DNA from 3 places in the Paenibacillus sp. 01T443 genome. Region 1 is predicted to be linked to each of the others. Evidence: riboswitches for the same ligand, from Rfam matches in the RefSeq annotation. Region 1 holds a riboswitch; each other region holds the start of a gene.
What was found. A riboswitch is a leader RNA that binds a small molecule or an ion and turns the genes downstream of it on or off. The one in region 1 is predicted to bind cyclic di-GMP.
Positions count from the first base shown of each region.

Region 2: another riboswitch for cyclic di-GMP. It lies ahead of AC1DLI_RS15940 (methyl-accepting chemotaxis protein); the one in region 1 lies ahead of AC1DLI_RS24205 (amidase).
Region 3: another riboswitch for cyclic di-GMP. It lies ahead of AC1DLI_RS06535 (LPXTG cell wall anchor domain-containing protein); the one in region 1 lies ahead of AC1DLI_RS24205 (amidase).

Region 1 covers NZ_JBFTPE010000014.1:83,647-91,626, forward strand. Annotated here, with positions in the region: gene AC1DLI_RS24185 (thiamine pyrophosphate-binding protein) at 1-199, shown strand, start outside; gene AC1DLI_RS24190 (hypothetical protein) at 208-795, opposite strand; gene AC1DLI_RS24195 (hypothetical protein) at 967-1,332, opposite strand; gene AC1DLI_RS24200 (class II fructose-bisphosphate aldolase) at 1,560-2,417, shown strand; cyclic di-GMP riboswitch class I at 2,681-2,765, shown strand; gene AC1DLI_RS24205 (amidase) at 2,890-3,786, shown strand; gene AC1DLI_RS24210 (family 2 glycosyl transferase) at 3,919-6,114, shown strand; gene AC1DLI_RS24215 (hypothetical protein) at 6,119-7,980, shown strand, end outside.
Region 2 covers NZ_JBFTPE010000008.1:440,243-448,222, reverse strand. Annotated here, with positions in the region: gene AC1DLI_RS15945 (DUF1836 domain-containing protein) at 196-966, shown strand; cyclic di-GMP riboswitch class I at 1,041-1,125, shown strand; gene AC1DLI_RS15940 (methyl-accepting chemotaxis protein) at 1,211-2,977, shown strand; gene AC1DLI_RS15935 (HSP90 family protein) at 3,145-4,920, shown strand; gene AC1DLI_RS15930 (hypothetical protein) at 4,923-5,966, shown strand; gene AC1DLI_RS15925 (sensor histidine kinase) at 6,106-7,476, shown strand; gene AC1DLI_RS15920 (response regulator transcription factor) at 7,508-7,980, shown strand, end outside.
Region 3 covers NZ_JBFTPE010000004.1:71,279-79,258, forward strand. Annotated here, with positions in the region: gene AC1DLI_RS06520 (ComF family protein) at 1-491, opposite strand, end outside; gene AC1DLI_RS06525 (ATP-dependent helicase ComFA) at 488-2,626, opposite strand; gene AC1DLI_RS06530 (hypothetical protein) at 2,884-3,345, opposite strand; cyclic di-GMP riboswitch class II at 3,590-3,673, shown strand; gene AC1DLI_RS06535 (LPXTG cell wall anchor domain-containing protein) at 3,704-4,831, shown strand; gene AC1DLI_RS06540 (response regulator) at 4,982-5,710, opposite strand; gene AC1DLI_RS06545 (sensor histidine kinase) at 5,718-6,878, opposite strand; gene AC1DLI_RS06550 (stalk domain-containing protein) at 6,955-7,980, opposite strand, start outside.

The DNA.
Region 1 (7,980 bases):
ATCGGTGAATATTGCAGAAATGGCCGCGGCTATGCGTATTCCAAGCTTTAGAGTTAACGGTATGGATGAAATTAATTCAGATATGATTAACAAGCTATTGCGTTCAAACGGACCGGCAATATTAGAGGTGGCACTTAAAGACAACAATAACCCCCCAATGGGGGATCGTGTCAAATTTTTATCGTCTTTTGGAAAATAATTGTTATCTTACAAATGAGAGTAGGAATGATGGATGACTTTCTTAATCACCATCATGGTTTGTCCCTTAAAGGCATCCGGCACAGGCTCGCCCGTGGGATTGGAGAAATAGTAGCTTCCTATGTTCTCGTCGTAGTGGTACCCCAAAGCGATTAATGCGTTAATAAAATCTTGGGGCAGTTCTCCGGAACCCGTTTGCGCAATGAAATAGTTGGTCGGGGAGATTTTCACATCAATATCTCCGGTTCCGGTATGTACCTCAAACAAGTCCTTATCATGCTGAACCATCCATTGATTTTTGGAAAACAAGGAGATTTTGGCTCCTTCCAATGCAGATAGGGCATCTAAATTAATTGAAAAAGCTTGATTGACCATTTTGCGAATTTCTGCGCCTGTGACTTTGTTTCCGCTTTGCTCCAAGTATGCATCCATCGCTGCTCGGGGCATAACCGGTAACGCAAGAGTCGATTCCAAATCAAATTTAAAAACTTGGCGTATGATATTAAAAATCTCCGAGCTGCTGATTTCCTCTAAGTAAGATTCCATAAGATTGTCCATGGCTTCTGCCTTCGACATTAAACCGTTCGGATTACTCATTAACAATTAACACCCCCATCATAAACACAAACCCATTATACGGCAAATAAATCCAATTATAAATATAATAATATGGATTTGTTAATGATATAGAATAGGGACAGAAGACGGTTCGTGAGGGATAATATTTGATGCAAATGCAGCAAAAATCCCTTATGGGCGCATGAGTGCTCATAAGGGATTTTTCATGGAAAAGCGTATGCCTTGACTGATGAGTAGAGGTAATACGGAAATGTGGCTTTCATCGGTGAAATCATAATGACGGGAGGGATGAAAAGGCGCGTCCGTTTCATAGGCAATGCCGATTACGATTGCCGGTTCGACACCTGTTCGATCGGGAAAGCGGGATTGTGCCCTGATCGTCTCTGTCATCGTTCCGAATACAGAATGGGCATCTAGCAAATAAATTACGGGAAAACCGCTGAGAGGTGCCTTATGAAGCGGCATACTTATGTATATTTGATACATTTTACCCTGGGGAATCATGATTCTTTTTTGCGAGTGGGGGATAACAACAGGATTAATGTTAATTTCCATGAAATAAACTCCTCAGCACTCCTTTAATCCTCCCTGCCTATAGGTAGTCTTATAACGAAATTTGTGATAACATGTAGTCTGATAAGTAGAACGTGAACGTGGAAAAGCCGATTCCGTTCGTGCCAGTATCACTGCAGTTTGCGGACGCAATTTTAAACTGTGGATGAATTGGGTATGATTGAAAGGTCGAGTTATTAAATTGCAATTATTTTGAAGGAGGATTTATCATGGCTTTGGAATCAATGAAAGAAATGTTGAACAAAGGTTTAAAAGAAGGTTACGCTGTTGGTCAATTCAACATCAATAACCTAGAGTGGACACAAGCAATCCTTGGCGCTGCTCAAGCTGAGCAATCCCCAGTTATTCTTGGTGTTTCCGAAGGCGCTGCTCGTTACATGGGAGGCTTCACAGTTGTAACTGCAATCGTGAAATCCCTAATTGAAGAAATGAAAATCACGGTTCCTGTTGCTATTCACCTGGACCATGGTTCAAGCTTTGAAAAATGTAAAGCAGCGATTGATGCTGGTTTTACTTCTGTTATGATAGATGCATCACACTCACCATTCGAAGAAAACGTAAAAACTACACAACAAGTAGTTGCATACGCGCATGAGCGCGGCGTTTCCGTAGAAGCTGAGCTTGGAACGGTTGGCGGACAAGAAGATGATGTTATCGCTGAGGGCGTTATCTACGCTGATCCTCAAGAGTGTAAGCAACTGGTTGAGCTTACAGGCATCGATTGCCTTGCTCCTGCACTAGGTTCCGTACATGGCCCTTACAAAGGCGAACCAAACCTTGGCTTCAAAGAAATGGAAGAGATCTGCCAAACAATAAAGCTTCCATTGGTATTGCACGGCGGTACAGGAATCCCTACAGCGGATATTAAGAGATCTATCTCGCTGGGAACTGCAAAAATCAACGTAAACACAGAGAACCAAATCGCGTTTACAAAAGTTGCTCGCGAAATCTTGACTTCTGATTCAGAAGTTTACGATCCGCGTAAATTCTTGTCCCCGGGCCGCGATGCGATTAAAGCAACGGTTCAAGGTAAAATGCGTGAATTCGGTTCTTCGAATAAAGCGTAATAAATATAAAGTGAAAAGGGTTGGGCAGGGTGCGATTTGCATCCAGTCCAACCCTTTTTTTATTGCGGACTAAGAGGCATCGAGCTTTAGTATTATTGACTTATGCTAATACCACAAGTATGACATTCTGCTATCCGTTAGTGGTCGCAAAGCAAAGTATTGGACAATTGGTGATCAATCAAATATTATATTAATAACGTTTGTTAGATGAACATGTAGAACTACACCTATAATAACTTCATATTACAATTGCATATTAAGCTTCACGATAATAGCAAACCTGTTGTAAAGCAGGGACGCAAAACTAGAGGGCCTAAGGGTGAGAACCTATGGCAGCCAGTTGCCGAACGAAGAGTGTAATAAAAACTGACGCAACCAGTGCTCGTTTTTATCACATATTTTTCGACACAGTTCGGTGTTTAACCGGACTGTGTTTTTTTGTACGTCATTATAAATTAATGGAGATATGAATATGAAAAAGGTCGTTTTATTACTATGTACTATGTTTCTTATATACTCAACTGTTTCAGGGGTTGTCAGAGCTGAATCAAAGTATAAGTACTCTAAAAATACAAATTTATCGACTTGGTTATGGGATGCTTCTAAAATTGTTGAATACCCGGATGAGATTATTGAAAATTTAATCAATCATGATGTCAAGTTAGTACTGCTGCAAATCGATATTGCGGTAGATACTAAGTACTATAGAAGTTTTATCAGCAAAGCAACTGCAAATGGAATAAAAGTTGAAGCGTTGGACGGTGCACCCCAGTGGGTAGCTAAAAACGGTGTGAAGCTCCAACAAACTTTCTTCGATTGGTTAAATAATTATCAAAAGACAGCGTCAATTAATGAAGGGTTTAAAGGTATTCATCTAGATGTGGAACCTTACGAGCTTGATCAGTATACGGGTAATGAAAACGAGATTTTGGAGGCGTATCAAACGTTAATCATTAAGTTTAAGAGGCAAGCCAGCAAGCTTAATTTGAACTTTGGTATCGATATTCCTTTTTGGTTTTATGGCGTACAATATCAAAATAAATATGGGACGGGTAATATTGCGGAGTGGCTTTGTCAGCATGTAAAGTTTATGACCATAATGGCTTATCGAGACATAGCAGAGGGAGCCGACGGAATTATCAGTATTTCGGCCGCTGAAATGAAAATGTTTAGTAAATATAGTGTAAAAGGTACCATTGCTGTTGAAACTGGGCGGCTTGCAAACCCATATCAATTTGTAACTTTTTATGAAGAGGGTAAAAATTATATGGATCAGCAACTCGAACTTGTTTATGAAAGCTATAAAACGCACCCCGAGTTTAATGGAATAGCTGTTCACTATTATGACAGCTGGATGGCAATGAAATAAATTAAATGTACACGTAGCCCCCAGCTTCATGCTGGGGGCTATTTGATTAAGCAACAAGCGTCAAGTAGTAATCTATTTAGATTGACAGTTAGGCAAAATTACCTATAAACTACAGTAGGAGGTTTAAATAAAATGTCGAAAAAAAAGGTTATTTTAGGAATGTTGTTAATATTTATTATTGGTTCGCTTTTTATGGGATATCAAAAGTTCTTTTTAGATGAGCAATCACATGAACCCGCCACACCTATTTCGATGGAGAGCGGTACCAGGTATATTAGTAAAACAGACAATGATTCGTATTATGTCTTAAAGGGTAATGAATGGAAAAAGATTTTTATTAAAGGCGTCAACATAGGTGCAGGCAAACCGGGTTCTTTTCCTGGCGAAGTCGCCATCACTTATGATGAATATTATAGATGGTTTGGTTATATTTCCGAAATGAATGCAAATACAATCAGGGTATATACCACACAGAGACCGCAATTTTATAATGCGTTATATGATTTTAATCAAAAAGCAGAAAAAGATGGAAAACAGCCAATTTACGTTATCCATGGTGTATGGGTGAACGAGAATGACATATTGACCATTGATGATGCATTTGGCAATAACGATAAGATCTTAAATGATGTCATCAAGAGCGGACAAGAAATTGTTGATATTATTCATGGGGATAGTTATCTGCCAGTTCATAAAGGATATGCCGATGGTACATATACAACAGATGTTTCCCAATACGTAGTGGGATGGATACTAGGTATAGAATGGGAACCTTCTTTTGTTGTAGGTACAAATGAAAATAACATGAATCGCAACCATTATAATGGAAAATACCTATATACGATTAGCGCCTCGCCGTTCGAAGCTTTTTTGGCCGAGCTGGGGGATAAAATCATTGGGTATGAAATGACAAAATACAATATGCAAAGGCCGGTTGCATTTTCCAATTGGGTGACGACTGATCCACTAAAGCATCCAAATGAACCATATAAAAACGAAGATCTAGTAGAAGTAAACGTAGAACATGTAAAGTGGCACGACACCTTTAAGCCGGGCATGTTTGCATCATACCACGTGTATCCTTATTACCCTGATTTGTTTAGCTATCAAACGGATTATATTCAGTTTAAAGGCCCGGATGGTAAACCGGATCCGTATTTGGCATATCTGGAAGATATAAAAAAGATTCATTCAATGCCAATTGTAGTGTCCGAGTTCGGCATACCAGCTTCAAGGGGAAAAGCGCATGAAAACAAAATAACGGGCTTTAATCAAGGATTTATTGACGAAAAAACACAAGGCGATATGTTGGTCCACATGATAACTGATATACACACAGCGAATCTTGCCGGTGGTCTAGTATTTGCGTGGCAGGATGAATGGTTTAAACGAACTTGGAATAATAATGATCTAGATTTGCCTGATTCCCGTCCGTTTTGGTCGAACACGCAGACTAACGAGCAGCATTTCGGTCTATTGGCATTTGATCCCGGAAATCCAGAAAACATCAGTTATGTTGACGGACAGATCAATGATTGGAAAAACGATGATCCTCTCTATTCGAAGAATGGAATGAATTTATACGTCAAAAGTGATGAAGGATACGTCTATTTAATGGTAGATGCTGAAAACTATGACTTCAACCATGACACATTATTAATTCCCCTCGATACCATAAACGGCCAAGGAAATAATGGCTATTCAGAATACGATACCACATTTAGTAAGCAGGCTGATTTTGTCCTTAAAATTCAAGGCCCTAATGACTCTCGCCTCCTAGTTGACGCTTATTACGATAATTATTATTTCCGTTACGCAGTACAAAGTAATCTAATTGATAAAAACGAATCATTTCACATTAAGAATTCAGGAATTTTCAATCCAATTAGGCTGGCATTGAATAAAAAAATTAAAATTCCAATAACCGATCTTGAGATTCCTTTCACTGGCTATGAAACAGGTTTGCTTCAATATGGGATAGCTAATCCAGACAATCCTCAATACTACTCGTTAAGTGATTTCTATTACGATAACGGGCATTTAGAAATCAGAATTCCATGGCAGTTGTTAAATGTGATGGACCCATCGAAGAAATTTGTAATTGATGATATGTATGCCCGTGGTAAAATATCATCGCTTAAAGTAAATAGCTTCCATGTCGGAATTGAAATGCTGAAAAGTGAAAACCCAATAGGTGTTCAGAATTTATCCATGGCAGCCTATAATTGGAACGAGTGGGATGTACCGACTTTTCATGAGAGGTTAAAGCCTTCCTACTATATTTTACAAAAAGGGTTTCTAGATCTAGAGGCTAAAAATGAGGAATAGGTAAATGACAAAAAAAAAGATTAAAATTCGTTATGTTGTATTGCTGATGTTGTTTGTCATTTTATTGACTCCTTTTGTATTGTGGAAGCTTACTGCAAATAAATATTTAGATATCGTTGTGTTCAATAAAACATTCCCGATCGAAACCCTTGATTCCGGAGAAGTCGCATCATTGGATTACAGTAAACAACGCGGGTTATTTTGGTTAATGGATTATTTAGGAATAAAGCAGCAGGAGACAAGAAAATCATACAACGGTGAAAAAGATTATTATGGGAATTTTCTTTCTGAGGGGAAGTTAGTCAATAAACCACTTCAAAAATTATCAAGCGTGCCGGATGTAATCTATATTTCGGATATGTATGGAACTGGTAATTCTAGAGTCAATGGATTAGAACCTGTAGGTGTTTCCGGGATGACGAAAGAAGAGGTCGGCATTATTGCGACAAGTTATGAAAGAGGAACTACAGTTATCGGTGAATACAATATTGCAGGAGATCCGACAAAAGCAAGCGTTTCGAAGGAATTAGAAGCCATTTTTGGGGTGCAGTACACAGGCTTAGCAGGCAAGTTCTTCTCGGATTTGTCTTCTACAGCTGACGTGCCAAATTGGATTAGAGTTACTTACGAACAGCAATACGGAAAAAAATGGAGTATGACTGGTGCTGGGATTGTAATAGCAGGGAATAATAGAATTGTTGTATTGCAGCGGAATGTTGGCTTTATAGGGCCGTCACTCCAGGTAAACATGTCTGAAGAAAATGCGAATACTTACGGTACTAAGACTGTCAATTATTATAATTGGTTTGAAATTGTTAAGCCTGTTGATCAAGAATCAGTTATTGCTTGGTATGACTTAAACCTCACAGAAGAGGGAGAAAACCAGTTAAAGCCATTTGGTCTTAATCATCGATTTCCTGCTATAATTGCCAATCATGAAAATGATAAGCGATCCTTTTATTTAGCAGGTGACTTTACTGATTATAGAGGGCCGGATAAAATTAAGCAGTTCTTAGGCGCAACCACACTATATCGCTATTTCAGTGTCAATAGTGAAGGGGACACTTCTTACTTTTATTGGAATTTTTATACCCCCTTTATGTCTAAGGTATTGAAAGATGTTAAGCCTTTAGATCATATGATAAGTTTCAAAAATGAGACCGAGGTAGCAAGCGACGGTTCGCAACTTGTATCTAAGATTACGGACAGGCAGTTCTCTGTGTATCGTAATGGTGATTGGAACAAGATGTATGTCAAAGGCGTTGATATCGGCCCAACAGTACCGGGTGTTCCTGATGGAATACTTCCTGATGACCCAGCTTTCTATAGAGATTGGTTTGAGAAGATTGGAGCGATGAACGCAAACACAATTAGAGTGTACACGCTGATGCCTCCTGTATTTTATCGAGCGCTTGATGTTTACAATTTCAATAATCCTGATAAAAAGCTTTATCTATTACAAAATATATCGGTTAACCAGGAGCCACCAGCGGGTAATTACTCAAATATTGAGTATAATTTATCATTTAAGAAAGCAATAGAGAAAACGATTAATGCGATTCATGGTAATGTTACGGTAAATAGTCCTGACAAAGATGATTCTGAGTCTTATATGAATGATGTTTCAGGCTCAGTACTGGGGTATCTGATAGATCCGAACTTAAATCCGGATTATGTCGCAATAACGAATGAAGGAAATACAATGATTGAATATAAAGGTGAGTACGTATCTATCGAAGCAAACGCAACGCAGACTGAAGCATGGTTAGCTTCAATTATAGATAACGTCTACCAGTATGAACAGAAAAACTACGATATGCAGCATCCAATAGCGTTGGTAAGCACTCCGGAATTGGACGGCTTATA
Region 2 (7,980 bases), on a different contig from region 1:
AATGATTACAGCTTATGACAAACGCCGTATCCAACGGTAACAGCCTTTTATGCGCTTTTAGAGCGATTTTACGAGATGGAAAAGCTTATTCTCATTGATTTTCGAGCCTTTACAAGTATCATTCTCCGGCATATGATGAGTTCATATGAACTTATAATATAAGAACGTATGAAGAAAGCGCGAGGAGGAACGGAAATGGAGTCCTTTACGCTTACTCGAAAAGAGATGGCTTGCTTGCTGCTCTCCTTAGATGGAAAGCATAATCAGAAGCCTCTGCAGGTGCTGCAAGCCGCATGGACAAAAACTCATCAATACGATTTGGAGAAGGGCGCGGGATTGCCTGCATTTCTGTCTACGCTGCTGCCTCCAATTATTGAGAAGCTTATAAAAGGCAATGAGCTGAAAGGCTTCTCGCTTCATGAGATTGCTGCGCTCGGCCAGTTAATCGAATATTCCAATCTGTCGATTACATCCATGCAAAATTGGGTAAAGCGAGATTTTAAACCTTATTTCGATTGTCCGAAGGCAGGGAAAAAATATTCTCTAAATCAAGCCGCGTTATTGTTCATTATTGATGATTTAAAGTCAAATCTTGATTTTGAATCTATTCGCAAGCTATTTGAGATCGTATTTAAGAAGCCAGAGGACGAAACGGATGATTTAGTCGGTCCTTTAGAATTATATGCATCTTATACCAGTATGTTTGAAGAGCTGGATGCGAATAACGATCAGCTTCTCGATATATCCGGTCATTTGAAGGAAAATCCGCATCAGGATTTATTGACGGAGCAGGCTATTCGTTTGTCAGCGAATCAATTTGCGAACAGGCTGCCGAATCTAACAGAGAATCAATGGGAGGCCGTGCGCAATATTTTGCTGATCTCGGTCATTTCGATACAAACGTCCTATTTTCATTCCTTGTCAAGACGTTATTGTAATGCGACTTTGTTTCTAAGTCCCGAATAAATTAGTTCTAAAGGTATGTACAGACTCTCTGATATGTCCTATACTGGTTTATGTTGTAAATACAAACATAGACAATCTGAAAATGGCAAACTTGCCGAAAGGCAAGGACGCAAAGTTATGGGCCTAAGGTGTATGTGCTATGGCTGCCAGACCGCCGGAAGGATATAAAGCTAAAAAAGCTATCCGCCTCCTGTGGCTGGGTAGCTTTTTTGCTTTTTTAGAGAGACCGAGGAGAGAAAGACGGATGGATTTAAAGGCATGGTTGGGGAGAACGGGCAAGATGGGCAAGCTGTCAAAGAAACTGAGAATGAGGAAAATAACGGCCAGGTTATTGGTTATTACAGCAATCATTACTCTTTTTAATGTAGGTTCCGGCATATTTATTTATTTTCAAAATGTTTCGGTTGCCGGATCAATTGAGGATTCAGAGCAGTTGTCCCGCGCGGAACGCAATTATCAAGGCATCTCTAATAAACTGCTGAAGGCAATGCTGTTAATGGTTGATGCGATCGAGAATGGCAAAAGCGACGCAACTGCGATCATGAAGGATTTGGAAACCCTGCCAGCCAATATTGAAGAATTAGAAAAACAGCTTATTGAAATGGATAAGAAATACCCTCCGGCTGTTGAAGACGGTCCCTTGTATGCTAATCAAGTCGGCGTAATCCGCCTGGCCTTTGACAATTTACAGCAAACGAATACCGATATTACTGGATTGACGGCAGAAGAAAAATCACTGCGAATTAGTAATTTGATCAGCGTATATACGGTCATTCTGAACTACTCGAACGACACTATGCACGAGCGTTTAACCCATGACGCGAGTATCACTCAGAACAATTTGAATCAGGATGTATCCAGCGCAAACATTATTGTTCTCGTCAATGTAATTTTGCTCGCTGTGCTGCCAGCCATCATGATTTTTAGCGTTACGCAATCCATCAAAACGGGGCTTGCGGGTATTACACGTCGTATTCGTGCATACGGCAGTAATGATTTTACAAGTCAAGAGAAGCTCGTACGCACCGATGAATTCGGAGAAATCGATCAAGCCTTAGCTGAAATGGGCGACAATTTACGTGATACGATAAGCGCGACGCTTCAGGTGAGCGAGTCGGTGCTGCATGTTTCGCGCAATATGGATACGATGATCGGCAGCAACCGTAAGGCTTCGGAAGATGTGAAAGGCCAAGTGGATCTAGGCCGAGAGGCATTGCTCTCCCAATATGACGATGCATCATCCATTTCAGCGGTAACCGAGCAAATTTCCGCGAGCTCTGAGCAAATCGCTGCATCAAGCGAGTACATAAACAATGATATGCGCCAAATGAAACAGTCCTCGCAGAACGGTTCCCACCAGATGGCTGGAGTCGTAACCATGGTCAACGAGACCGTTGAGCAGTTCGCTAAGCTCACGGAAGCGTTCGAATCGATGAATGACCGTTATAATAATGTATCGAAATTTTTGAATGGCATCCAAGATTTAAATACCCAGACGAATCTGCTGTCGCTGAACGCATCCATTGAATCGGCAAGAGCAGGCGAACATGGCCGCGGTTTTGCAGTCGTGGCAGAGGAAATTAGAAAGTTGTCCAGCCAAACGGATTCCATTTCCAAGCAGATTACGAAGGAATTATCACTCATCCAAAGTGATGTAGCAGCAAGCAGCCGGACGATCAGCACCTTTTCGAATGTGATTCATTCGACGCGGCAGGCTTCGGAAACGGCGAGCGGCACGTTTCAGGCATTGGAGTCCCAAAGCAGCGTGCTGTCTGATCAAATGAGCGAAATCTCCACGGCAATCAGTGAAATTACGAGCGGTATGACCCACATTGTATCAGCGGTCGACAAGCTTCTTAATACTTCATCGGATGTTAATGGAAAGATGGAGCATATGAGTGAGCTGTCCGTTAAGCAAAATGATATTTCAGATGAGCTGCGTACGCTTGCAGAGAAGCTGACAGGCTCCTCGCAGGATTTGAAGGAAAAGGCGTCTGTATTTAAGTTATAAACAAAATAACCATATAAAGGACGATTAGCCGTGAGCTGATCGTCCTTTGTTGCTATTTCTGCCTGCTACTTCATAAAGAAAAAAAGGATAAATCTGCAATATGACGAAATAAAACGAAAGGTATTACCGATATCTATATCAATGACATAACGTCCATAGGAGATAAAATGAGCGAATTGAATTTTCAAGTTAATTTACAAGGCATGATTGAGCTTCTATCGAAGCATTTATATGCAAATCCCGGCGTATTCGTAAGGGAGCTTCTTCAAAATGGCGTAGATGCAGTGACCGCACGCAAACGGCTCGGTCATCGCTTTGATGCCCGCGTAAGCGTGGAGCTATACGCTTCGCGCACGATAGCCGTTCATGACAACGGAATCGGTTTATCGGAGCAGGAGATCCATCGTTTTCTGGCGCAAATCGGCAGCACCTCAAAGCGAGAGGATCTTGATTCGGCAGATGATTTCATTGGACAATTTGGTGTAGGATTGCTGTCTTGCTTCGTTGTTAGCGGGGAGATTGTTGTCATTACACGATCCGCGCTGGAAGGCGATACTCTCGAATGGAGAGGCCGTTCGGACGGGACCTATACGATTCGTAAGCTTGAAAAAGATGCGCCAATCGGCACTACCGTATTTTTGACCTGCAAGGAAGGCTATGAGGAATACTACGAATGGGATAGCATGTCGGATTTAATGACGCATTACGGCCAATTTCTGCCTGTCCCTATCCAGTTATCCGAAGGGAAAAACGAGATTATCGTCAATGAGGACACGCCTCCATGGGCGATGAGCATGAAAGAAGCGCTGACCTACGGGGAATATCATATGTATCAGAACTTCCTAGACGCAATCCCATTAAAATCAGGCATGGGCGAGCTGGAAGGCGTAGCATATATTCTACCTTATGCAGTCAGCTTGCAAGCGGAGAAGAAACATAAGGTTTATGTGAAGCGAATGCTGCTCTCGGATCAAATTCAAAATATGCTGCCGGAATGGGCATTTTTCGTAACTTGCATCATGAATACGAATGGTCTCAAGCCGACGGCGTCCCGTGAAGCGTTTATGGAAAATGAGCTGTTCCACAGCGTAAAGGATGAGCTTGGCGAATGTATTAAGCGGCATATGATTATGCTTTCGGAAACGGATCCCGACTTGTTCGAGAAAATAATTAGAATCCATTATTCGTCCATCAAAGCGATGGCCTCCCAGGATGATGAACTGTACCGGTTGTTCATTCGATTCTTAACGTTCGAGACTTCGTATGGGGAGATGAAAATGGGCGATATATTGGCGAAGAGCCGGAATATCGTCGTTTCTTCTACGCTTGATGAATTCCGCCAAGTTGCCCGAGTAGCAAAAGCACAGGATGTCATGGTTATTAACGGCGGGTATGTGCATGACTTTGAACTGGTGCGCAAGCTTTCCGAGCTGGATGAGAATATTGAAGCGCTCGTCCTTGATCCGATTAACTTCTCGAATTTTTTTATCACAATCGATCAAACGGATCAGCAGAGTGCAGCAGCGTTTTTAGAGCTGTCTGATCGGCTGCTTGCGCCGTTTCAATGCAGGAGTGTGCTGAAACGCTTTGAGCCTGCTGAGTTAGCAGCGCTCTATAATACAAATGATGAAGTGAATTTTCTGCGCATGGCGGAGCAAACGAAGGAAGAAGCGAATGATTTATTTTCAGAGATCATGGATATTGTCATAAACGAGCTTTATGAACAGCCTTTCGCCAGAATTTGCTACAATTTTAACAATCCGCTTATTCGCAAAGCCATTGCCTGTGACAATTCCGAAATGCAGAAACTTTGCATTGAAACCGTGTATACGCAAGCTTTGCTGCTTGGCAATTATCCGCTCGGTCCAGATGAGCTGAGGCTGTTAAATCAATCGTTTATGCAGGTGCTGGATATCGGACTCAGTCAGGCAGGTGAGCATTAAGGATGAAGCAGCGCTACAATCAATTGCGAAACGAAGCTTGGAGTTTGCCGCAGGGCAAACAAAAGCTTGCTGTTTTGGAAGAAGCGATTCGGATTGCCGATCAATATATGACAAAAGAGGATGCCTACTTCGCGCGGATGACGTATTCCGAAGCGGCGCTCGATTCCGGCTTCCAAGAAAGGTTTCTTGTCTCCTTTACATGGTGCTTGACGCAGTTCGAAAAAGATCCTGGCGCTTATTCGAGTTTCTCGATCATCTGGCATTATAAATGGTTCATCAATCAAATTTGGCGCTTCCCGCAATTTGGCGCTGCCCAGATCGTATTAATATTTGATGATTTCAAGGCAAAATGCTTACAATACGGACACAGCCTGCGTCCCTATTATCAATGCCAGCACCGCTATGCGCTCTCGAGAGGCGATTTGGGAGAGGCACAGAAGTATTACGAGCTCTGGCGCAAAACAGCGAGGGACGGCATGTCAGATTGCAGAGCATGCGAACAAAATAGCTTCGGCTATTATCATTTTACAGCTGGCAGATACCGCCGCGGGCTGCAGACGATGAAGCCGATCATGGATGGCCGAATGACTTGTAAAACCATCCCTCAAAACACGTACAGCCATTTGCTACTACCGCTCCTCGAGACCGATCAAGCAGATGAGGCGGTGAAGATGGCGAAGAAAGGAGCACGCCTATTAAATGGTCCTGGTTTCCTGACGGAATACGGGAGCTTCCTTGCTTATTACACCGTAACGGACATTAACAAGGCGGCGAAGTGGTTTGAGAATACCATCAGCTTTGCGATGGAAACGAGGGTCGGGTGGGATCGCTTCTTGTACATGAGCTCAGCTCAAGCCTTTCTGCAATTATGGCAGCAGCAGAAGCGGCGCCGTAAGCTTAAAATTAGCAGTGAGCTATCATATGAGCAGTTAAAACAGGAAACCGAACAGCTTGCCCTTGCTTTTGATCAAAGGAATCAAAATAATTATTGCGCGGAGCTGCTTGCGCAGAAGCTGAAGCAGGTAGAAAAGCTGAGCCGCATTTAATCCGTTTGTTGACGTATAGTGAATGGAAGTGGTTCAATTGAACGATCGGCTGCAGAGTGCTTATTTACCTTTTATTTTTGGTGAATGGTCCTCCGTATCAATTGAAATAACAGAGTAACGGTAGTGAAGGAGCTGCGTTATGCTATTCGTTCTTATCGCATTGTGGGCTATTGCAGCCATCATATGGCTTTCCGATCGGAGAGCATCCGTTAATCATTGGCTGGGCGCTGTCGCGTTCAGCGGAGGAGCGGGTGCGCTTGCTGCCGTGTTGGATCTGCAATGGCTGCCTGCAGCGGCGGAAGCTGGGATGAATGAGGTTGCGCAGCAGCTGCTTTACCGTTTGCAGGCGGTCTCCTCACTCATTTCGTATTATGGATTGCCCTATTCCTTCGTTTTATTCGCGATTGCGTATCGGCCTGTTCGTTTGTCTAAGCGTTTTCAGGGGCTATTGCCTTTCCTGCTGCTTATACCAATCGTTTTATGTGTCGTATTTACCCCATTTTATACCATCGTCTACCCAATCTCGTTCAAAACTGTAGTCTGGTGGGCAGTGCCTTATATTTTGTACGGGGCAGTTCAGGTTCTGCTGAAGCGTCAGCTTCACGCCTCCTTTTCACGTACGCACTGGATCATATGCTCAGCTGTTCTTCCGCCGGTCATGTTTTGCATGGTCATGAATTACGTGCTGCCAAGCTTCGGGATGCTGCGCATGTGGGTCTATAATACGTGGATTGTCGGGCTAGGGGTTACCGTATTTGTTATTGCGTTGTTTACATACGGATTCATGGGTGTGCGCGTCAATATCGATCGTCGGAGATATGATTCCACGCTTAGAGCGGTCACGTCAGGAACGGCTATTCTCAACCACGCAATCAAGAATGATGCTGGGAAAATGCGGCTGTTCTCGGAGAAGATGAAGGCTTATGCGGTTGCTACGGATCAGCAAGAACTGCTTGCCGATATTGAAACGGTGCTAAACGCTTCACGTCACATGCAGGAGATGCTTCAACGAGTCCATCGGCGCACGGAAGATCTGGTGCTGCGTGTCGAGCCCGCGGATTTGGCAGCGCTTATCGAGCAGACTATAAAGGGATACGAACCTGTACTTGGCCAAATTAAGCTGAGTACTTCCCTCAGCCAAGGTTGGATCTGTCGCATTGATCCAGCGCAAGTAAGTGAAGCCTTAGGCAATATCGTTGCTAATGCCCTTGAAGCGATGAAGGGTAAAGGTGAGCTGTTTATCCAATTAAGCGAGACAAAACGTGAGCTTATCATCGAAATAAAAGATTCAGGCCCTGGAATGAGCAAGAGTGAAATGACCAAGGTTCTCGAGCCCTTCTATACGACCAAAAGCGGCAGCGATACGAATTTTGGCCTGGGGCTGCCCTATGCCTATCATGTCATGCGAAAGCATAAAGGCTTTCTCAATCTTAGAAGCAAGCCGGAGGCCGGGACTTCTGTTTATTTGACTTTTCCTAAACGAGCAGTCCAAGCAGGAAAATCAGAATAAGAATAAATTCATGAAAAAGGGAGGGAAATAAATGGATAATATTCGGGTATGGATTGTAGAGGATGACCTCGATTGGCTTCGCGGTTTAGTTGCCTATATCGATAAAGAGCCGGATATGAAGGTCATTTGGACTGCCAGCAAAGCCGAAGACGTAAGGCAAGCCTTGCAGGAGGGAATACAGCAAACCTTGCCGCCTGATGTAGTGTTGATGGATATCATGCTGGAGGGCCGTCCGGAGGGTGTTTTGCTCGCCGAGGAGGCCTCAATAACGGCTGGAGCAAAGGTTATCATGCTTACCTCGATGGAGGAAAAAGATCTTATCTTTCGCTCCTTTCAGGCAGGGGCCATAGATTATCAGATCAAATCCGATTTCGAAAGCTTGCCGGATGCAATCAGATCAGCCTCTCGAAGCCAATCGCCCATTAACGCGGCCGTTGCGGAACGCATGCGGGAAGAGTTCCGAAGGCTGAAGCAGCTTGAACGCGAATTTGAGGCCAAGAAGCT
Region 3 (7,980 bases), on a different contig from region 1:
CAGTGTTCGGTCATCCTTATTTTCAATTTAGATTCTCGACTATTGGGTGCGTTAGTCCGCTGAACAATTTCGGCTGTCAAAGCCTCGAAAGCAGGCAGCAGCATGTCGCCAAGCAATGGAGCAAGCTGCTCGTTTCCCCGATATTTGTATAGAGCGAGCATCGCTCGCATCGTTTGATTATAGTGAACCGCGCTGCGGTTGCACACAAAAGAGCCATGCGGACTGCGTATGCAGTCCTCGCAGGGAATGCCGCGCCCGCATCTAGTACAGGCGATGCGGGTGAGCCACGGTATTGCGGAGAGGCACGCTCCGCAAAGGGATTGCCGAAGCTGGGGAGTCAGCTTCGCGGGGCTGCTGCTGTCCGCGCTGCGAGAGCCGGTTTGCGGTTTGCCGCATAGGAGACATGCGGCAGTCCGCGGTGCGAGCAGCTGCGCGGCTCCGGCGAAGGCGGATTGCAGTCGCCGGAGCCAGTCTTGGGGCGGGACTGTCATTTGGGCGAGCCTCCTTTGGTTGCGGAGAGCAGATAGCCCTGCTTGCGAGCCATTCGGTTCATGCTTTGGATATGATGTACGGCTTGCAGCTGCGCTCGATTGCGTTCTCGGCTGCAGAAATAGACCTGCCCAAACGGATCCTCAGCCGATCTTCCTGCCCTTCCTGCCATTTGCACCAAGGAAGCTTCGTCAAAGAGCCGACCATCTGCATCTAGGATATAAACATCGCTTTTGGGAATGGTTACCCCTCTCTCTAATATGGTAGTCGTGACAAGCACGCGAATCTCCCTCGCCCGAAAACGCTGAACCTTCGCCGACCGCTCCGCATCCTGCGAGGAGGTAGCAGCAACAGCAGCGTGAGACAGAACTATGCGCAGCAGGGCTGCCATCGGTTCTGTCTGTGCAATCTGCTGTACGAACACAAACAGCTGGGCGCCGCGAACAAGCGATGCCTGCATGGCCGCCAGCAGCTTTGTCGGCAATTTGTGTTGCTGCAGCATTTGCTTCACTATCGGTGTTTGAATAAGCCTCGGAACCGGCAGCGGATGACGGTGATAGCGCACAGGCACCCTTGCATGCGGAAGCCTCCCGCGTTTCGCTGCCCGCTGCAAATCGCTTGGCGGCGTAGCCGACAATAACAGGCGAGCTGCGCCCGGCGCACAGCTTTTATCCGCCGCAAAATGAAGGAGTGGATCGCCCGCAAACGGAAACGCATCAAGCTCATCGACCACGACGAGATCAAAACCTTGATAAAAGCGCAGCAGTTGATGCGTGGTAGCCAGCGTAATGTCACCGTTTTCCCAGCGCTGCTCACTGCCCCCGTATAACGTGACTACAGTAGCTCCTGGAAACGCTTTGCGGATTCGCGGGTCAAGCTCAATGACGACATCGCGGCGCGGCGTTGCGATCAGTGCCTTTCCGCCCCGCAGCAAGACAGATTCCACTAGCGGAAAAATCATTTCCGTCTTGCCCGCTCCCGTTACCGCCCATAGGAGAAACTCTCTGGCCCTGGCGGTTTTGCCCTTTGTCATTCGGGTACGCCCAGTATGCGGCTCCGGCTCCTCTAGGAATCGCAGTGCTTTCTCTGCGGCGGCCGTTTGAGCGGGACTCAGCTTCCAACGCTCAAGCCGCAGATCACTAGCCGGCAATATAAATTCCTTGGCCGCCCCTGCTCCCGCTTCTACACCTGCGGGCCCATAACGCTGCCCCGTAACCAGCAGCTCGCATTCCCGGCTCCGCCCCATCCCAATGCACGCCGTGCAGTAGGCGCATATCCGACCGCACGCGGCACATGCCGTGCGGTTCATAAACGCCTCACCGCTCCCGCAGCGCAGGCAGCTGCGCTCGCGCCTCCGGCGCCCCAATGCGTCCGCCCGCCCGCCGTCTCCGGCGGCGATCGATCCGCTCAGGCGCACCCGCCCGAGCAGCGCCGCAAGCTGCAGCATTTCGCTCCAGCCTGCAGCGGCACCGGGCCCGCCTGCGCCAGAGAGCAGGGCGTGCGCCTCGCTTCGCAACAGCGCACGTCCCTGCAGCATGTCCGCGGCACGGCTCGCCCCTGCCGCGATTTCTCCCAGCTCCACCGCACGGCTCGCCCCCGCCGCGATTTCTCTCAGCTCCGCTGCACGCTTAGTTCCAGCCGTGGTTTCTCCCAGCTCCGCTGCGCTTTTGATCTCCCCCTTTGGCCGATCCCACCGCTCAGCCAAACCTAGCAAACCCTCTATGCCCAGCCCCGTTTGCCGCTTTGTCCGGCTTCCAATCCGCCACCACTGGCCAGAACCTGCTGTCCCTTCTTCATTTTGCGCATTTCTCTTCGCCTCCTTCGCACAAGCCATCAGCAGCTCCAACGCATCGCAGCCGATATCCGACCTTCCCTCATCGAAGATATACTGCTCTAAATGCACGATTTTCCCGCGTTTTCGCTTCATCGCTGCTTCCCAAAGCTCCACCACAAGGCAAGCATCACCAAGCGGCAGCGCTTCAAGCAGCAGCCAGCCTGTATCCGCAGTTTTCTCATTCAGACAGCCCGCCTCACCGAAATCGCCGTTCATCCAGAAATGCTTATCCAGAGCTGCTTGAATCGTCGCGCGTGCCTGCCAGCATCCGCGTACCTTTACAACATACACCTGAGCCTTCATCTTCCTTCCCCCTCTGTTCCTTCATCATCCGGCGCTTTTCATTTATAAACGAAACGTATAAATTCTTATAAATGAACACAAGCATAAACGGCTGTAGCCGTCTTTTGTCGGCAAAAGCTCGTTTCGCGGAGATATATAAGCAGATTTATAAGTAAAAACTTATAAAGTCTTATATATAAAAAAAAGCACACCCAACCACGCAGAATGCGTCATTGAGTGTGCTTCACTCCGAATATTCAATTACGGCAAATTATATACTAAAATGGCATTTTCGACAAATCCGACGGGTTTTGCAAATCAATCAGCACCGCGTGGTCTGCATTCGATACGATTCCTTCTGCCTGAAGCAGCCACAGCAGTTGGGTACCATCCACAGCTTTCGTTTGCGAACGCTTACTATCCTCGTTTTCGGTTAGAGGTTCCGACCCTTTGGCATGCACCCTGACTTCCTTGCCGTCTCTCGATAAGCGCTCAACAATAGCAAGCGTTTCATCCGTTACCCCGTGGTCGACAATCGTCAACCGAACATCCTTGCCCATCCGCCGCGAAAAAGAAAACAACGAGCGCACATACCATTCCATATTTTTTTGCCGAACGCCCGCAACAAGTACGTAATGTTTGCTGGATTGCTGCCTTCCTCGCCGAATCCGATAAGCCAGATGCACCGACAATGCAGCCACGGCATAAATGCCAATAACCAAAAGTAGAAGCTCAAACATGGCGGCCACCTCCTCTTTGTGACACTATATGCTAGGAAGAGCCCACTGGTTCCGCAATGGGAGGACAAGGCGAAAAATGTATGTTGTATCAAAAAGGTCTTTTCTCTCGATTATTAATAGTCAAATTCCGACAAAGAAACACCCTTGAGCAATTTACAATATATGTTATCATTTTACTACGTATCCTTGCATATATAAGATATGCACGCGAATGGAAAGGAAGCGGCGTCTTACACATTTTCAGAATAGCTAGGGAAGCGATGAAGTATAATCTGCATATGGACACTTGGATTATATGGAGCTAATAGTGTAACCGGCCCTCTTAGAACCCACTACCTATCTAAGAGGAGAGTGAATGATGCGTTATTTTAAAAAGCAGCTTTCTTTAAGCATGGCCCTGATCTTGATTTTTTCCTTAGCGCTTGGTTCTCTTGTTATGGCCGAAGGTCAGGATAATGGAGGTGCGACTTTAGCAGACCCCTTAATTGAGAACACCTGCGAGAGCTACTCATCCAACCGGGATCATGTCTTAGCAAACCAAACCAATATCGTAGACAATGGCGACGGCACGGCGACTGCGTCCTTTAGGACCACACAGGATTGCGTAAGAGTAAGCTTCTCCTCCTATGCGGGCCCTGCTGACTGGACTCCAGGTCCAGGCGATACGACAATACCTTACCTCAAACAAGTGTATTTTGATGGGCCGTCCATTGTATATCCGAAGGCTGGCAGCTATTCCATCACCATTGACATTCCGGTATGTCTTCCTTATCAGCTGGACATTTATAGCGGTGATCTGATTACCCAGTTAGGCGTTGGCGCCCACGGCGACAAAATTAAAGCCTGGAAGCTAAAGCTTCAAAACACTTGCACGGAGCCGACGCCAACACCGACTCCTACACCAACGCCAACACCTACATCTACACCTGAAACCACACCATCATCTACACCTTCATCTACACCTGAATCCACACCATCGTCTACACCTTCATCTACACCTGAAACGACACCATCGTCTACGCCTTCATCTACACCTGAAACGACACCATCGTCTACACCTTCATCTACGCCTGAAACGACACCATCGTCTACGCCTTCATCTACACCTGAAACCACACCATCGTCCACTCCTTCATCTACACCTGAAACGACACCATCGTCTACGCCTTCATCTACACCTGAAACCACACCATCGTCTACGCCTACTGTGACGCCTACTACAACAGCAACCTCATCACCGACCGTCTCGCCATCGCCCGAAGTAACGCCCTTAATTGAAATTGACGATGAGGAACCCCCAATCGGAGGCATAGGCGGAGAGATCGATTCCGAAGTTGATACCGTTATCGATTCCCAGGATGAGCAAGTTCCGCTGGCTACGCTTCCGAAAACCGGCGATTCCAGCCCGACTCCTTATTATTTAATCGGTGCCTTTGCGCTTACAGCCGGCTTTATCTCGCTTCGTAAGCAAAGACAAAGAAAATAAAGTCTCTTTCCCTCGTGCTCCGGCGCTGCGTTATGAGCAGCCTCGGAGTGCTTCTCATTCACTGTGGTTTAGCATCATTTTCTTGTATTCTTATATACAAAAAAATCCCGCATCAGAAGATACGGGATTTTGCTCTGCAATTAATAATGATTACAAGGTCACCCAGCCATATTTAATGGACTGAATAACGGCTTGAGTACGGTCGTCTACTTCCATCTTTTGCAAAATGCTGCTCACATGGTTTTTTACCGTTTTTTCGCTGATAAACAAAAACTCCCCAATCAGCTTATTGCTTTTGCCCTCGGCCATTAATCTAAGAACCTCCGCCTCACGGCGTGTTAACGGGCTCTCATCGCCTGCAACGAATTTCACTCCCGGCTCTTGGGCGGCTGCTGCGCCTGAAACGATTCCCATCTCGTCTAAATAAGTCATACGGCGAAGCTGATTGATCAGCTTGCCAGTTACTTTAGGATGGATGTAGGCATGGCCTTGAACGACGGAGCGAATAGCATTAATCAGCGATTCAGCCTCCATATCCTTCAGCAAATAGCCGGTTGCCCCTTTTCGAAGCGTTTCAAACACATAGCTCTCATCATCATGAATAGATAGAATGATAACCTTTACGTCAGGAAACATGCTCTTCAAACGTTCTGTCGTGACAACGCCGTTCTCGATTGGCATATTGATATCCATCAAAACGATTTCTGGAATCGTATGATTACAAAACTCTAACACTTGAATGCCGTCCCCGCACTCGCCAATGACCTCAAGATCGTCTTCCATATTTAGAATCCGCTTAAGACCTTCACGAAACAGCTGGTGGTCATCCGCAAGTAAAATTTTGATTGTACTCACATTGCTTGCAGTTTTCTGGATCATCATCATCTTACTCCTTTCTAGATTCGGCAGTAGTTGGTATATCTATTATAATTTTCGTCCCTCTACCGGGATTTGAGTCTATATCCATCCTTCCCTCTATCAGTTCAATCCGTTCTCTCATCCCCACCAATCCAAAATGCGCGTTTCGACTAGCATCCTGCTCAATGAGTTGGCTGTGAAAACCAACGCCGTTGTCTTGAATAACGAGTGAAATATGCTGTGGCCGATAGTTAATTTCGAGTGAGACATGGGTAGCGCTCGCATGCTTAAGTGCATTAGAAAAAGCTTCCTGAACTAAACGGTAAATCGCCGCTTCCATTGCCGATGGCATTCTAGCCTCTTTGCCAATAAGCTCGAACACGGTATGTATTTTTGTTTTCTCTTCAAAATCCTGCGTGAATTTCCGAAGAGTCGGCACAAGTCCCAAATCATCCAAAGCCATCGGACGCAAATTAAATATAATTTTGCGTATCTCCTCTAGTCCGGAGCGCACCTGCCCTTTCAAATCTACTAATTCTTCCTGTACCATCACAAATTCCTGCTTGATAAGCATTCGCTCAGCGATTTCTGTTCGAAGCACGATATTAGCGAGTGATTGAGCCGGTCCGTCATGGATTTCCCTAGCGATCCGCTTACGCTCTTCCTCCTGCGCTAATATAATTTTCAGACCCAGCAGCTGCCTGGTTTTGGCAGATTCAATAATACGGGTAACCTGGTTCAAATCCCCCGCTAAATATTCAAGCACAACATTTATTTGCGATGCGATTGTTTCAGCCCGTTCAATGGAGTTTTCTACATTACGGACACGTTTTTGCAAATCGTCGCGACGTGCCTTCAGGTAAGACTCCTTCTCGCGGTATACCATCAGATCCAGCTGGATCTGGGTGGCTTTCTCATAAGCAGACTTAATGTCTTCTTCCTTGTAGCGTACAAAATCCCGGCTAACCTCCGTCAGCCTTATCCGCGCACGGCGGTAGTCCTGCTCTAGCTGATCGACCTTATCAATCGTCTTCACTGTTTCTTGAAGAACGATTTCAAGCTCCTGCTCCAAAGACTCCATCTCCGTGCGCGCTGATTCACATATTTCATAAATTTGATATTTGCTGTCTTCCATGACTTCGATAGCATTTTTGATTACACGATTTATATCGCCTGTAAGGTGGTCCACTGTAGATCGGCAACCTTTCTGTATTAAAGGTTAATCTACTCTATCATACCACAGATTGGATATCATTCGTCCATCGTTAATCGATGGTAATCTTTTTCGTTTTTCCGTCGTAACCCACCTTTAGACCTAATTTTTCGGAAAATAGGCGTACCGGGATCAACGTGCGGTTATTTCGGATAATCGGCGTTACCTCTGAGCTTTGCCGTACGCCGTTTAAAATGAGATCCTTTTTACCTAGAGTCATTTCCATCAGCTTATTGCCTCGCAGCACCGTGACCTGACCCGTATTTCCATCAAATAACAGACGTGAGCCCATAGCATCCGATACAAATCGAACCGGTACGAAGGTTATCCCGTTCAGCACGAGCGGTGCTGAATCCAGCTTTATCGCTTTTCCATTAACCATAGCCGTTGTTTTACCTACAGTCATTTCGACCTTCGTGTTTGTATCTACCGTTACCGAAGGCGGATATTGCAGCTTCATGTTGTCTAGTCCGATTGCACCTGAAGACGACCGCTCATCCTGGCCTTCCGCAATGGTTACAACGTAGATCCGCTTTAGTTTAACCGGGAATTTCATCCCTGCGGACGATAGATTTACCTTTACGTTTTTCCATCCGCTAAAGTCCAGCTGTTTAGCCAGATCAAGAAGATGGGCTTTCCCATCGGCATCGACAAACTCTGCGCGTACCCAGTTCAGGCTGTTATCTCCGTAAAGGTCAACCGTCATTGACGTAGGAGAGCCCTCTATTGCACGGCCATTTGTATTAAACACGGCGTAAGAGGCTTTCGTTCCCGTACCGTTCGTGAAATCATAATCCAATTTCAAAGCCTTTGCAGAGGTTTGTCCCGGGAAGTCTGCTACCAAGCTCACGCTGCCCACTGTCGTTGCGGGCGTGATCTGGGAAGTGATCGGATACGTTGATTTCTCGAAATCCTCGAAGGTCTTAACCGCTTCGCCCTGCGTAAAGGGGATCATGGCTGGAAAACCATCATAACGCGCGATCGCATAACCTGTGGATGTTCCCGCATTCACCGATTGTACGGTTACGCTGTCGCCATTTTGAACTGCGGTAAACCCGATAAACTCCCATTTCACTGA